2 regions of the Pyruvatibacter sp. HU-CL02332 genome follow, and region 2 is predicted to be linked to the other one. Evidence: predicted binding sites of a transcription regulator. Region 2 holds the regulator's gene; the other holds the start of a gene.
What was found. Region 2 encodes HrcA, which represses chaperone genes, less so after heat shock. Its sites were predicted from a motif close to GTTAGCACTCNCNNNNNGNGAGTGCTAAC; they were not measured.
Positions count from the first base shown of each region.

Region 1: a site for HrcA is predicted at 2,429-2,457, ahead of groES (co-chaperone GroES). Genes of this name have one in related genera too.

Region 1 is NZ_BAABWK010000002.1:1,190,348-1,197,759, forward strand. Features, by position in the region: gene ABXH05_RS16255 (UbiA family prenyltransferase) at 1-975, opposite strand, end outside; gene ABXH05_RS16260 (DUF8692 domain-containing protein) at 1,152-1,910, shown strand; gene ABXH05_RS16265 (glyoxalase superfamily protein) at 1,948-2,316, opposite strand; gene groES (co-chaperone GroES) at 2,558-2,863, shown strand; gene groL (chaperonin GroEL) at 2,997-4,649, shown strand; gene ABXH05_RS16280 (hypothetical protein) at 4,770-5,159, shown strand; gene ABXH05_RS16285 (DUF5996 family protein) at 5,171-6,076, opposite strand; gene hisG (ATP phosphoribosyltransferase) at 6,126-7,133, opposite strand; gene ABXH05_RS16295 (ATP phosphoribosyltransferase regulatory subunit) at 7,130-7,412, opposite strand, start outside.
Region 2 is NZ_BAABWK010000001.1:1,607,186-1,614,597, reverse strand. Features, by position in the region: gene ABXH05_RS07665 (YraN family protein) at 74-436, opposite strand; gene rsmI (16S rRNA (cytidine(1402)-2'-O)-methyltransferase) at 433-1,371, opposite strand; gene ABXH05_RS07655 (penicillin-binding protein activator) at 1,556-2,770, shown strand; gene hemW (radical SAM family heme chaperone HemW) at 2,767-3,999, opposite strand; gene rdgB (RdgB/HAM1 family non-canonical purine NTP pyrophosphatase) at 3,932-4,561, opposite strand; gene rph (ribonuclease PH) at 4,565-5,278, opposite strand; gene hrcA (heat-inducible transcriptional repressor HrcA) at 5,491-6,579, shown strand; gene grpE (nucleotide exchange factor GrpE) at 6,729-7,412, shown strand, end outside.

The DNA.
Region 1 (7,412 bases), on a different contig from region 2:
GTACGCCAGGGTCAACGCCAGATAGAGGGTCAGGAAACCGATGGCGACGGGACCAATCCACGCGGCAATGGCATAGGCCGCGAGCATGCCAGCGGGAATGAGCACGAGCGCATGGGCGATCTTCAAGCGACCAGATGCCAGTGGCCGGTTGCGCTTGGACCAGTGGCGGCGGTCATCCGCCAGGTCGAACAGGTCATTCAGCAGATAGGTTGCCGACGCCAAAAGAGACAGCGCGAGGAAACCCGCAGCCGCCAGCGTCCAGGCCTGCAGATCGAACATCAGTCCGCCAAGCAGGAGCGGCGCAAAGATCAGCCCGTTCTTGGCCCATTGATGAAGACGCAGAACCTTGGCGACAAACTTGAACCCGGTGCGCGGACGCTCGAATATCTCTACCGGTTCGCGGACGGTGCGCGCGGCACGCAGCACGCCCGGTGTCGGGTTGACCACAATGGAGTCCTGCGCGGCTTTCCACACAGGTACATCCGCCCGGCTGTCGCCTGCATAGGCGAAACCTTCCGGGAACGCCTCCACAAGCACGGCCGCCTTGGCTTTTGACTTGAGGTTGGTTGCCCCGTCGCTTGCAAAGACGCGACTGATAAACGGAAACCGCTTCTTGATGCGATGGGCGACGAGACTGTCTGTGGCGGTTGCCAGATGCACCTTGCGGCCCATGGCAGCTTCGCGGGCGGCAAAACTCACAAGGTCTTCCGTCGCCGGCAGGCTTTCCACATCCAGCACGGCTTTTTCGGCCAGCTTCTGTTTCAAAATGGCACGGCCTCGCAGCACCCATGCAGCAACCTGAAACAGGCGCAGAGGGTTTTGCCGCACGAAGGCAACAAACGTTTCAAACAGAATGTCCGTTCGGATGAGCGCGCCGTCGAGATCCAGAACAAGGGGCAATTCAGCCGATTTGTCTGTTATTCCGGGCTTTTCCACCGTTTCGGGCGTGCGCTGTGCGTCATATATGGCAGGCATCTGGGGGGCTTCCTGCTGGTTGAACCTTCGCTCAAGTGTGCAGGACCAGGGCCAAAGACCGGGTTAAGGCGGGCACCGGCATTTTTGGTGCCTCCACGCTCCATCCGGCATGGTGTTTGCGACGGTGTTCTTCCTGAAGGGTCAATTGACCCAAAAAATTACACCGGAATTGCGCCATGCGCCTCGACCCACAGTTTGCCAAATACATGATCTTTGCAGGTTCGCTTGCCGTGATGGCAGCCGGGCTGGCGCGGGAAGCCTTTGTGATCAATGTTGGTGTCGGCACCGTGGTGCAGGATCTGCGGCAGTTCAATCTGGATGCCGAGAACAGCGTGCCTGCATGGTGGGGATCATCCATGATGCTGATCGCATCGCTGCTGCTCTATACGCTGGCGGCAAAGGCATGGCGTGCGCGGGATATTCTGTGGCGCCTGTGGCTGGTTCTGGCGATCGTCTTCATGGCCCTGTCCATTGACGAGGCCGCCAGTTTCCATGAAGGCGTCATCGCGCCGCTGCGCCAAGCCTTTGGATTTGGCGGCGTTCTTTTCTATGCGTGGATTGTGCCTGCCTTCATCTGCGTTGCCGGGCTTGGCCTCGCGCTGTTGCCGCTCCTCAAACGATTGCCGGCCAGCCTGTTCTGGAAGTTCGCCGCCTGTGGCGGGATTTTCGTGGCCGGCGCGTTGGGCATGGAAATGATTGGTGGCTGGCTTGACTATCAGGGCTACCGGGCGACCGCCTTCTACGCGCTGTCCATCAGCATCGAAGAAGGGTTCGAGTTGCTAGGCGTCAGCCTGTTCATTGCAGCCTTGCTGGATCAGTTTGATCCCGCCCGTGCCGTTGTCGGCGACTATGCGCGACGCCAACCGATGCGGCACACGCCGGTGCCACGCATGAGCGCAGGCGCAGGCCAGTTCCCGGCCACAAGCGCTGACTAGCCCTGATTAGGGCCAAAATAGGACTTGTCGCTGGCGGTCAGGTTGACGAAAACCGCAACCGGTTGCCAAACGGGTCCATCACTTCCAGCAGTTTGCCGCCCCAGGGCGCATCCTCCAGGCCCGGCCTGATATTGCCTATGTCGTCGCGGCTTCGCAGTTCGGCATGGAATGCCTCGATGTCGTCCATGGACACAAATGCCGTGGAGCCCGGCGTCGCATCGCCATGATGCCCGGTGAGGTCCAGGGTCAACCCAGCCCGTGAGATGCGCATATACAGCGGCAAGTCAGGCTCGAACCTGTGCTCGAACACGATTTCAAACCCCAGATAGTCCAGATAGAAGCGCCGGGCCTGCGCTTCATCAAACATCCTCAGGACCGCAATGGCGCCGTGAAAAGCGATGGTCATTGGGCCTCCTGATCTGCGGGTGTCGGGCGAAAACATCGAGTCTTCCTGCCACTTTAAGCCATCACAACCTGTTGACACCCGTTGGCAGACTCCCTATCTCACCCCCGTGCTTGTTAGCACTCGCCCAAACCGAGTGCCAATAGGCAGCGGGCCGCATCAAGCAGCCCGCTTAGTTATTGAAAATGTTGGACTTTTGGCCCTGATGTGATTGGGGCCTTATCCATTTAAGAGGAGAGAGCTCATGGGTTTTCGCCCCCTGCACGACCGTGTTGTCGTTCGCCGGCTCGAAGAAGATGAGAAGACAGCTGGCGGGATCATCATTCCCGACACCGCCAAGGAAAAGCCAAGCGAAGGCGAAATCGTCTCCGTTGGCGACGGCGCACGCGATGAGTCCGGCAAGGTACAGCCGCTGGACGTGAAAGCCGGCGACAAGGTGCTTTTCGGCAAATGGTCCGGCACCGAAGTCAAGATCGACGGTGAAGATCTGCTCATCATGAAAGAGAGCGATATTCTCGGCGTGATCGAAGGCAAAAAGGGCAAGAAGTAGAGCTGCGCGAGGGCATTCCCCTCACTAGCGCGGCTTTTTTATTGCCGTTTTCAGACCATCAAACTGCTAACCCGCCGGGCCGAGCCGCTTTTGCGAAAAGCGCCGACCGGCACAATGAGAGGTAAAGGAAACCATGGCTAAAGAAGTCAAATTTGGTTCCGAAGCCCGTGAAAAGATGCTCCAGGGCGTCGATACACTGGCAAATGCTGTGAAGGTGACGCTTGGTCCCAAGGGCCGCAATGTCGTCATCGACAAGTCCTTCGGTTCACCACGCACCACCAAGGACGGTGTGTCCGTGGCGAAGGAAATCGAACTGGAAGACAAGTTCGAGAACATGGGCGCACAGCTCATCCGTGAAGTTGCATCACGCACCAACGACGAAGCTGGTGACGGCACAACAACGGCAACTGTTCTGGCTCAGGCCATCGTACGTGAAGGTGCCAAGTCTGTGGCTGCCGGCATGAACCCAATGGACCTGAAGCGCGGCATCGACCTCGCAACGTCAGCCGCCATTGCAGACCTCAAGAAGCGCTCCAAGAAAGTTAAGGGCACTGAGGAAATTGCACAGGTCGGCACGATTTCAGCCAATGGCGAAAGCGAAATCGGCGAGCTCATCGCCCAGGCCATGCAGAAGGTCGGCAATGAAGGTGTGATCACGGTTGAAGAAGCCAAGTCACTGGAAACCGAACTTGAAGTCGTTGAAGGCATGCAGTTCGACCGTGGCTACCTGTCACCGTACTTCATCACCAATGCAGACAAGATGACAACGGAACTCGACGATCCGTACATCCTGCTGCACGAAAAGAAGCTCTCCAACCTGCAGTCCATGCTGCCGATCCTGGAAGCTGTTGTTCAGTCTTCACGTCCGCTGCTGATCATTGCAGAAGACATTGAAGGCGAAGCGCTGGCGACCCTCGTGGTCAACAAGCTGCGTGGCGGCCTGAAGATTGCTGCCGTCAAGGCACCTGGCTTCGGCGACCGTCGCAAAGCCATGCTCGAAGATATCGCTGTTCTCACAGGCGGCCAGGTCATCTCTGAAGACCTCGGCATCAAGCTTGAAACAGTGACCCTCGACATGCTCGGCACGTCCAAGAAGGTCCGCATCACCAAAGACGACACAACCGTCGTTGATGGCGCAGGCAAGAAGGGTGACATCGAAAGCCGTGTTGCTCAGATCCGTAACCAGATTGAAGAAACTTCATCTGACTACGATCGTGAAAAGCTTCAGGAACGTCTGGCCAAGCTTGCTGGCGGTGTTGCCGTTCTGCGTGTTGGTGGTGCGACAGAAACAGAAGTGAAAGAGCGCAAGGATCGTGTTGACGATGCTCTGAACGCAACCCGCGCTGCTGTTGAAGAAGGCATCGTGCCTGGTGGCGGTACGGCTCTGCTGTCCACGACCAAGGCCATCAATGCTGTTCTTGATCAGGCTGAAAACCACGACCAGCAGGCTGGTGTGAAGATCGTTCTTCGCGCCATCCAGGCTCCGATCCGTCAGATCGCCGAAAATGCCGGCGTTGAAGGTTCGATCGTTGTGGGCAAGGTACTTGAAGGCAAGGGCGTGGGCTTCGGCTTCAACGCACAGACCGAAGAGTACGGCAACCTCGTTGAAATGGGCGTCATCGACCCCGTCAAGGTTGTGCGCCACGCTCTGCAGGACGCAGCTTCCGTTGCAAGCCTGCTGATCACCACAGAAGCCATGGTTGCCGACAAGCCGGAGAAGAACGGCGGCGGTGCACCGGCAATGCCGGACATGGGCGGCATGGGTGGCATGGGCGGCATGATGTAGTCCATCACGTCACCCGAGCTTCCAAGCTCAGTGAACACGGAAAAGGGCGGCTCACACGAGCCGCCCTTTTTTGTTTCGCGAAGATATCCCCGGTGTTTCAGGCGATGGCACAATCGTGGGATGGAACAGGTAACACCCCAGCCGTTTAACCGGTCCCGCCTCAAGACGGGGCTGCATCTGAATTCGACCGAGCGCGAGGTGCTCCAGCGCATCAAGGTCCTACGCACTGCACCACGCCTGCTGAGGCGACTGCACGCGCTTAATCCCAATGCCGAAGAGGCAATACCCGACTTTGCGGGGCATGCCATGGACGCCTATCGGGAAATCCTGACAGCTCTTGCTGAGGAACGCAGTTGGGATTGCGCGATTTACAGCATCGACCGTGCGGTGATCGGCTTGAATCACCTTGCCGACCGAAAAGACCTTCGCGGCACCGGGGCCTGCGCCCGCCTCGCCGTGCGGCTTCGCAAGCAGCGAGGCCCTCTTCAACGGTTGGACTGGGTACCCTGACGAACCAGTGACTAGACCTGGTGCGTGAAGTCCTCGACCGGCCACCCGGCCTTGGTGGCCCCTGCCTGATAGGCGCTTTCGAGGAAAGCCAGCAGGATTGCGCGGGGGTCAGCGCTTTGACGCACGGCCTCATAGGTGACGAAGGCCATGCGGGAGCCGCCGGCGTCATTCCATACGGCCTCAGAGGGTTCCAGTGGCTGGGTCTCAATGCCTGCGGGCTCGGGCGCTGTGTAGGAGTAGAACGCGGCCTCGCGGACCTGGTCGTCACCGGCCCACCAGCCAAAGGAGATGACCTCGTGGCTATAGGCTTCTTTGTCGGCTTGGGTGCCGCCTTCCATGGGCGGAGCCTTTTTGCCGGAGAAGCGGGTGAGTGCCAAGTCGAAGGAATGCCAGAACAGATGCACCGGCGTCGACTTGCCAAGAAAGCGGCCGCGAAACTCCTCAAAGACGGTTGCGATCTGCGACAGGGCGCGCCAATAGGCATGAACCTTGTCGCCGTCATAGGTCTTGTGATCCGTATCCTGAGCAAATGGGGTTTTGTACGGACGGTCATAGGGGATCGCATGGATTGAAACGTCAATACCCAGTGCCTCAAGGGCGCCAATCACTTTGGCGTAGAAGTCAGCAACGCTGAGACCGCCCAAGGCAAAGCTGCGCTCGTCCCCGTCACAGCGGGTGACTGTCAGGGTGTGGGTGATGAAGTCAAAGGCGATCTCGAAATCCACACCCCCAAAGGGGATACGCCGGGTGGTCACGCCGCGCGACGACGGGTACAGCGTCACGTGCCACCAGTGATTCAGCTTTGGATGGGTCTTGAGCCTGATCTTGCCGACGATCTGCAGAAACAGATGCAGCGTTTCCTTGGTGTCTTCCCACTCCTCAAGGGGAAGTGGCGGCAGATCGAGGGCTGGTCGCATGCTGGAACTCCTTGCTGACACATCACGAGTATGTCCGTGTGCAGCAAGCCTACCCCAGCTTTGCCTCCAGCGCTGCCATGAGCGGGTTGCCACGCTCAAAAATGTATCGCGGTTCTGTGACAGTTACAGCATCCTTGCCGGCCTCATAGAGATGCGAGACCACGTCGTGCACATTGCTGTCAGGCACATGCATGATCAACGCAACGCGGGCACCGTCTTCGTCATAGGGGAACGGCACGCGGGCGTTGTGCTGCTCTTCGAGTTCGCGCAGGAGTTTTGTGTCTGACACATCGTGCAGGAAGCGAACTTCAACGACATTTTTTGCGCGGGCGACGGCTTCAATCATCTCAAGGATCTTGGCCGCTGCCGCGCGGGCGTTGGGGCCCCATGTGGCGGTCTGTGAGGCAATGAGGTTTGCCTCGCTCTTGAGGATCACACCGTCATCAAGAATCTTGAGGTTGTTGGCCGCCAGCGTCGCGCCGGTGGAGGTGATGTCCACAATCGCCTCAGCGGTGCCGCCCGCCGGTGCGCCTTCCGTAGCGCCCGCGCTTTCCACGATGCGGTAGTCCGCAAGGCCATGGGCTGCGAAAAAGTTGCGCGTCAGGCGCAGATATTTCGTGGCGATGCGCACGCGCTCGCCATGGCGGGCGTGAAAGGCAATCGCCACATCGTCGAAGTCGGCCATGGTGCGCACGTCGATCCATGACTGCGGTACCGCAACCACCACGTCGGCATGGCCAAAGCCAAGCGGCTTGATGATATGAACGGCGCTTTTAGGATCAGGTAGTTTTTCTTCCAGCAAGTCTTCGCCGGTAATGCCCAGATGCACCTGACCGGAGCCAAGGGCGCCTGCAATTTCGCTGGCGGAGAGGAACGCCACATCCGCGTTCGGCACACCGCCAAGGCGTCCCACATATTCGCGGGAAGACCCGGATTTCTTGATCGGGCACCCGGCCTGACCAAAAAACTCCATGGCCTTTTCCTGCAGACGTCCCTTGGAGGGCACTGCGATGATCAGGCGGTCTTCCGTCCCGTTGCTCTTGTCTGTCGTGCTCATGAGCGTGCCTCCAGGCCAACTGCTGCCAGCAACCGTTCCGTGCGAATGGCGCAGCCAACGGCGGGGACGTTGCGCGGGCTGCCGAGGCTCTTGAGCAGACCATCATAGCGGCCGCCACCGGCCACCTGCCGTGAGGCCCCGAGCGCCTCGACGCGCAGCTCGAAGACAAAGCCCGTGTAGTATTCTTCCTTGCGGCCGAAATCGGCATCAAAGGTGATGTCACTGCGATTGACGCCCTTGCCGCAGATGACATCGATCCGCCGGGCGATGGATTCCAGC
Region 2 (7,412 bases):
CAGCAGCATCTTCATGCAACTGATTCGTTTTGGACAAACCCTTCATACCAGATCGCAGCACGGGGGCGAAACGTTAGTTGGAAATCCACGCGTTCTGGATGTGTTGGGGCCATCGGCCCGGTGCCATTGCCACCACGTCAAACCGGATATCGCAGTCGGCCAAACCAGGCCTCCATGACGGCACCCAGCCGGCGGCCGCGGCAAGGCGTTGCTGCTGCCGCGCGGAGACCGAGGCAATGGCCTCGTCAGCACTGGCGCGGGTCTTCACTTCGACGATGACAAGCAACTTGCCCCGTTTGGCAACAAGGTCGATCTCGCCCAGAGGTGTGCGCAACCGCGTGGCAACAATGCGGTATCCCTTGAGCCGCAGCATCCAGGCGGCAAGGGTTTCAGCGCGGCGGCCGCGGGCTTCTGCGGCCTGACGCTTACTGTTCATTCGCCATCTTCATGTCCGGGAGCTTCATCTTCGGTGGCGTCATCCACCGCAGACAACTCCAGCGCGCGGGCATAGGCGCGTTTGCGCGGCATGTTGAGTGCCTTTGCAACCTCTGCCGCTGCGCGGCTGGCGCTTTGGGAGCGCATGGCATCCTTCAGGGCTGCATCAAGCGCGTTGTCGTCGGCCTCCAGCTCTTGCGGAGGCGCAATGACGAGAACCACCTCGCCGCGCGGCGGGCCTTCAGCGGCGTAGTGCTCTGCCAAATCCGGCAGCGTGCCGCGTCGCACCTCCTCAAACCGCTTTGTCAGTTCGCGGGTGACCGCTGCTTCCCGGGGGCCCAGCCCCTCCGCCAGCGCAGCGAGCGTCGGTTCAATACGTTTGGCGGCTTCGAGAATGACAAGCGTTGCCGGCACCGGTGCCAGTTCGGCGATGGTGCGGGCGCGGGCGCCCTGTTTGGCAGGCAAAAAACCCTGAAAAAAGAACCGGTCCGTGGGCAGTCCGGCCACGCACAGGGCGGCGAGAACCGAGGACGGTCCGGGCAATGCGGTCACCGGATGGTCTTCTGCAATGACATCGCGCACCAGCTTGTAGCCGGGGTCTGACACCAAAGGCGTGCCTGCATCGCTGACCAAAAGAATGGCGGCGCCATCCGCAAGGCGGGCCAGAATGCGCGGCCGCATACGCTCCGCATTGTGCTCGTGATAGCTCTCAAGCTTGGCTGAGATGCCATGAATGTTCAGCAGTTTCGCCGTTTCGCGGGTGTCTTCGCACAAAACGAGATCCGCCCCGGCGAGGGCATCAAGCAGCCGCAGGCTGACATCCCGGGCGTTGCCGATGGGGGTCGCAGCAATATGCAGGCCCGGCGCGAGGGGACGCGCCTGCTTTCCTGCCGCATTGTTGCCGGAAGCGGACGATATGTCTTTGTTCGTGGTCATGCTGCCCCATAGGGTACGCGGACAGTGCTGGCAAGAAAGCTGTTATCTGTTAAGTGACGCGTATATAGCTGCATAGCACTGGTTATCGGGGCAGTATGCGATCGGGTGCTGGCCGCCATACATGTGGCGGGTTGGAAGATGTGGGTTTGGAGTATCGGATTTGGTGAATTCAGCGAAACACGTAATGCGCACCGGACTTGTGGGTGCCCTGGCTCTGGTCCTGGTGGCCTGCACCAGCTCCGGCAACCAGCCGACACCACCGCCGCAACGACCCACCACACCGGACGTAGCGATTACCCCGCCGCCGCAGAACCCCGCTGACCGCAATACGAGCGGCTTTTTGAAGCCGCGCCATCTGGATGCCAATGAGCCTGTGCGCGTCGCCATTCTGCTACCGCTCTCCGGCGGCGCGGCCCCTGTCGGCGATGCCATGCTCAACGCCGCGCAGCTGGCGCTGTTTGAGTTTGACAACCCAAATGTGTTGCTGATTCCAAAGGACACGTCCGGTGATCCCGCCAAGGCGGCCCAGGCAACGCGGGAAGCCATCAGCGAGGGCGCCGATATCATTCTGGGGCCGTTGTTTGCGTCCTCCGTGGCGGCTGTTGCGGGTCCTGCCCAATCTGCCGGCGTGCCGGTCATTGCGTTTTCAACGGACCGCAATGTGGCTGGCGGCGGGGTTTACCTGCTGAGCTTCCTGCCGGAAGAAGACATAGAGCGCGTTGTTGATTTTGCGGTGCTTGAAGGCCATCAGCGCTTTGCAGCCATGCTGCCGCAAAGCGAGTACGGCCAGCGGGTGCGCAACCAGTTTGGCCAGGCGGTTATTGCTCGTGGTGCTGAACTGGCGGCAACAGAAAGCTACACCCCCACAACGGACGGCATGCTGGCCCCAGCCGAGCGGCTGGCGAAACTCAAGGACACCTACGACGTTGTGCTATTGCCCGCGGGCGGCACCGAGCTGCAGGGCCTCGCACCGCTTCTGCCCTACTACGATGTTGACCCACGCCAAGTGAAGTTCATTGGCACCGGTCTGTGGGATGACCCTTCTGTGCTGCGTGAACCATCACTGGTTGGTGGCTGGTTTGCAGCGCCTCCGCCTGAAACCCGCAAGGCCTTTCAGGATCGCTACGAGCGCGTGTTCGGGTCGAAGCCACACCGGATTTCAAGTCTGGCCTATGACGCCATGAGCCTGTCGATTGCCTTGTCGGGCGGTCAGCCCGGACAGCGTTACACGGTCAGCGAGCTGACAGCCGAAGACGGCTTTGCCGGAATCGACGGTGTGTTCCGGTTTACGCAGGAAGGCCTCAACGAGCGTGGCCTTGCGGTCATGGAAGTGCGCCCGGGCGGCTTTGTTGTCGTAAGCCCGGCCCCAACGTCCCTCACAGGTGGCCCGGTTTTCTAGACCAGTATCTCGCGCAGGATGGCGTTGAGTACCGGGCGGCCCTTGTTGGTCACCCGCAGGTTATCCCCATGGGCGAGCAGCAATCCTTCGGCTGCAAGGTCTTTGACAGCCTGGCTGTCAATCAGGTCACCCAGAAGTGCTGGAAGCTGCGATTGATGCACGCCGGTCGTTAGCCTTAGACCCATCAAGAGGATTTCCACCGCTCTGTCGGGGTTATCCACATGTTCATCCACAGCCAGGCCGGACCCGGTTTTCTCAACTTCGGTCAGCCACCGCATGGGGTCATCATGGGTCTGGGTTGAGATCCATTTGCCATCGTCCAGCAATCGGCCATGGGCACCGGGACCTGCGGCCGCATAGGGGTCGCCCTGCCAATAGACGAGGTTGTGGCGGCTTTCGTCTCCCGGCCTTGCATGGTTCGACACTTCGTAGGCGCGAAGCCCGGCCGCCTCGCACAATTCCTGAGTCACTTCGTACATGGCTGCGCCCACGTCCTCAGACGGTGTCTCCAGTCGGCCAGCTGCGTGCAACGCCGCAAAGGGTGTGCCTTCCTCGATGGTCAGCTGATAGAGCGACATGTGACCGGCGGTGTAGGCAAGTGCGTCGGTCAATTCGCGCCGCCAGTCATCGATGGTCTGGTGAGGGCGGGCGTAAATGAGGTCAAACGACACGCGCTCAAAAGTGTCACGGGCCAGCGCCACCGCCGTCAGTGCCTCCTGCGCTGTATGCAATCTGCCAAGCGCCTTGAGGCTCGCGTCGTCCATGGCCTGGACGCCCAGCGACACACGATTGACCCCTGCGGTGCGGTAGCCGCGAAAGCGATCCGCTTCGACGCTGGTGGGGTTTGCTTCGAGGGTAATTTCAACGTCGTCAGAAACTGTCCACAGGCTGCCGATCGCATCCAGCAATGACGAGACAGTTGTCACATCCATCAGTGAGGGCGTGCCGCCGCCAAAGAAGATGCTGCTGACCGTCCGCCCAGGCATGCGTTGCGCCATAGTCGTCAGTTCGCGGATCAGGGCCCTGGCATAGCGCGCCTGATCAACGCCCTGTTTTACGTGGCTGTTGAAATCACAATAGGGGCATTTGGCCTGACAGAACGGCCAATGGACGTAGACGCCAAAAGGCTGCTCACCTGACCGTTTCTGGCCTGAACCTGGCTCAGCTCTTGCGGGCAAAGCACGCGTCGATGAGTTGCTCGAAGGCGTGGGCGCGGTGGGAGATTGCATGTTTGGCCGCCGGATCCATCTCACCAAAAGTGATCTTGTGCCCATCGGGCTGGAACACCGGATCATAGCCGAAGCCGCGGGTGCCGCGACCCGGCCAGACAAGCGCGCCTGCGACACTGCCTTCGAAGGTTTCAACGTGGCCGTCGGCCCAGGCCAGTGTGAGTGCGCAGATAAAGCGGGCCTTGCGGTTGCCTTCCGGCCCGCCGTTCTTCTCGCACATCTCTTTTTCGACGCGGGTCATGGCAACGCCGAAGTCCCGGCCCTCACCAGTTTCAGCCCAGCGGGCCGAATAGATGCCGGGCTCGCCGTCAAGGATATCCACCGCAAGCCCGCTATCGTCTGACAGGGCGGGCATGTCTGCCGCCCGTGCAGCGGCAAGCGCCTTGAGTTCCGCGTTGCCCTTGAAGGTCTTTTCCGTTTCTTCCGGCTCGGGCAGGTCAAGTTCTGCCGCGGACACCGTCTCGACACCAAACGGTTCGAGCAGGGCGCGGATCTCCTTGACCTTGCCTTCATTGTGGCTGGCGACAACCAGCTTGCCAGCTGCGAAACGGCGATGCGGCATGGGTCAGGCCACCGTCTGCTTCTGCATTTCCACCAGATCGCGGATCGAGGCCTTGGCCAGACCCATCAGCTCATTGAACTGTGTCTCGGTGAAGGGATCGCCTTCGGCTGTGCCCTGAATTTCGACAATGCCGCCGGAGCCGGTCATCACGAAATTGGCGTCGGTGTCGGCTGTTGAATCTTCAGCGTAATCAAGATCAGACACGCCCGTGCCCTGATAGATGCCACAGGAGATGGCGGCCACGTGATCTTTCAAGGGGATTTCCTTGATCATCTCGCGCTCTTTCATCCAGCTGAAGCACTGGTGCAGGGCAACCCATGCGCCGGTGATGGAGGCTGTGCGGGTGCCGCCATCGGCCTGAATGACGTCGCAATCGACCGACACCTGGCGTTCGCCCATGGCTTCAAGGTCAACCACCGCGCGCAAAGAGCGGCCGATGAGACGCTGGATTTCCTGAGTGCGGCCGGACTGCTTGCCAGCAGAGGCTTCGCGGCGCATGCGATCGCCCGTCGCGCGGGGCAGCATGCCGTATTCAGCTGTGACCCAGCCGCGGCCCGAATTGCGCAGGAAAGGCGGCACACGCTCTTCAAGGCTGGCGGTCACCAGCACATGGGTGTCGCCAAAGCGCACAAGGCAGGAGCCTTCCGCGTGCTTGGAGAAGCCCGGCTCGAAGGATACGGAACGCATTTGATCGGGACGGCGGCCTGACGGGCGCATGGGAACTCCAGTGCTTATATGAAAAGACGTGTAGGCTGGCGCTTGATCGGCCAGCAAAGTTGGCCACTTCCTATCGTTCGCACCGCCTGTGGGCAAGCAGGGAATGAGAGGCGCGCGAAATTGACGGAATGCGGCGGCATTCCTAGATTTGACGAGAGATAGGTCATTTTGCGGGCCTGGCCGCCCGCACCCTTGGGAGACGACACAGCTTTATGTCTGACTTTACGTCCGACGGACCCAACGCGCTGCTCGAACTCAATCAACGCTCGCGGGATGTGTTCCGCCAGCTTGTGGAGACCTATCTGGAAACAGGCGGGCCTGTGGGCTCGCGCACCCTGTCCAAGACCGGACTGGTGAATGGCGCGTCCCTGTCGCCTGCCTCCATTCGCAATGTCATGGCGGATCTTGAGGATCTGGGCCTGCTCTCCTCCCCGCATACCTCCGCTGGTCGCATGCCGACCGAGGCCGGGCTGCGGCTTTTTGTGGATGCGCTGCTGCAGGTGGGCGATCTCAGCGATGACGAACGCGCCGGTATTGAAGCCCAGATGACAGGCTCCAATCAGGCGGTGGATGACGCGCTGGCGCAGGTCTCCCAGACGCTCTCGGGCCTGTCCCAGTGTGCGGGACTTGTGGTGGCGCCCAAGCGCGAGGCGCGGCTCAAGCAGCTTGAGTTTGTGCCGGTGGCGCCGGGGCAGACCCTTGCGGTGATCGTTTTTGAAGACGGGCTGGTGGAAAACCGGATCATTGATACGCCGGTGGATATGCCGGCCTCATCACTCACCATGGCCTCCAACTATCTCAATGCGCGCCTCAAAGGCCGCAGCTTTGGCGATGCCCAGCGGCAGGTCCGGCAGGAAATCTCCGCCCGCAAGGCCGAGCTTGATGCCCTGACCGCCCAGGTGGTTGAAGCAGGTCTGGCGGTGTGGTCCGGCACGGACTCGGTCACCGGCACCGCTGAACGATCGCTGATCGTGCGCGGACGCGGCAATCTGCTGGAAGACGTGCAGGCGCTGGATGATCTCGAGCGTGTGCGAAAGCTGTTTGATGATCTGGAGACCAAGGAAGAGCTGCTGGAGCTTTTGACCATGGCGGAAGATGCCGACGGGGTTCGGATCTTCATCGGCTCGGAAACCAAGCTGTTTTCGCTGTCGGGCTCTTCGGTCATCGTCTCGCCTTACACAAATGCGGATAACGAGATTGTCGGCGTGCTGGGCGTGGTCGGTCCCACGCGGCTCAATTATGCCCGGGTCATCCCCATGGTGGACTATACCGCCCGGCTGGTGACCCAGCTTGTGAGCTAGGGGCAGATGGGGGCTTCACAGATTGCCTCCGTGCCCCTAGATAGCTGCCATAATCGTTTTTTCGGGATGGTTCACACGGGCGGCTGCTTGGCTTACAAGCGCCCCAGCATCCCGGCATTCCACCCCGTATTCCAGATGGTGACGTTCTGATGAGTGACCCCAAAGACCCGCAAGACCCCCAGAACATGCCCGAAAGTGACGGCGCGCCGGAAACACCGGCTGACGAGGCTGCCGCTGCGCAGGATGCTGCAGGCGACACGCCATGGGCGGAAGGTGGCGAGCCCACATCCAAGGAAGCGCTGGAAGCAGCGGCTGATGCCCTGCTGTCGCCCGAAGCCCAGATTGCCGAGCTTGAGTCCCAGGTGAATGACCTGCGCGACCGCTTGCTGCGCGCCGTGGCGGACGCTGAAAATACCCGCAAGCGCGCCGAGCGCGACAAGCAGGACGCCAGCAAATACGCCATGACGAGTTTTGCCCGCGATATCCTGAGCGTCGGCGACAATATGCGCCGGGCCATCGACACCCTGTCTGAGGAAGATCGCCAGGGCGCGCCCGAGCCGGTCCGCAACCTCATCGAAGGCGTGGAAATGACCGAGAGGGAATTTCTGTCCGTGATGGAGCGCCACGGCGTCAAAGCCATCAATCCGCATGGGGAGAAGTTTGACCCCAATCTGCATCAGGCGATGTTTGAAGCCCCCGACCCCACCCGTCCGGCGGGCACCGTCATGGAAGTGGTCGCGACCGGCTATGTGATCGGCGATCGTCTGCTGCGCCCGGCCATGGTCGGCATCTCCAAGGGCGGCCCTGCCGTCGCCCCGCAACCCGCAGCAGAA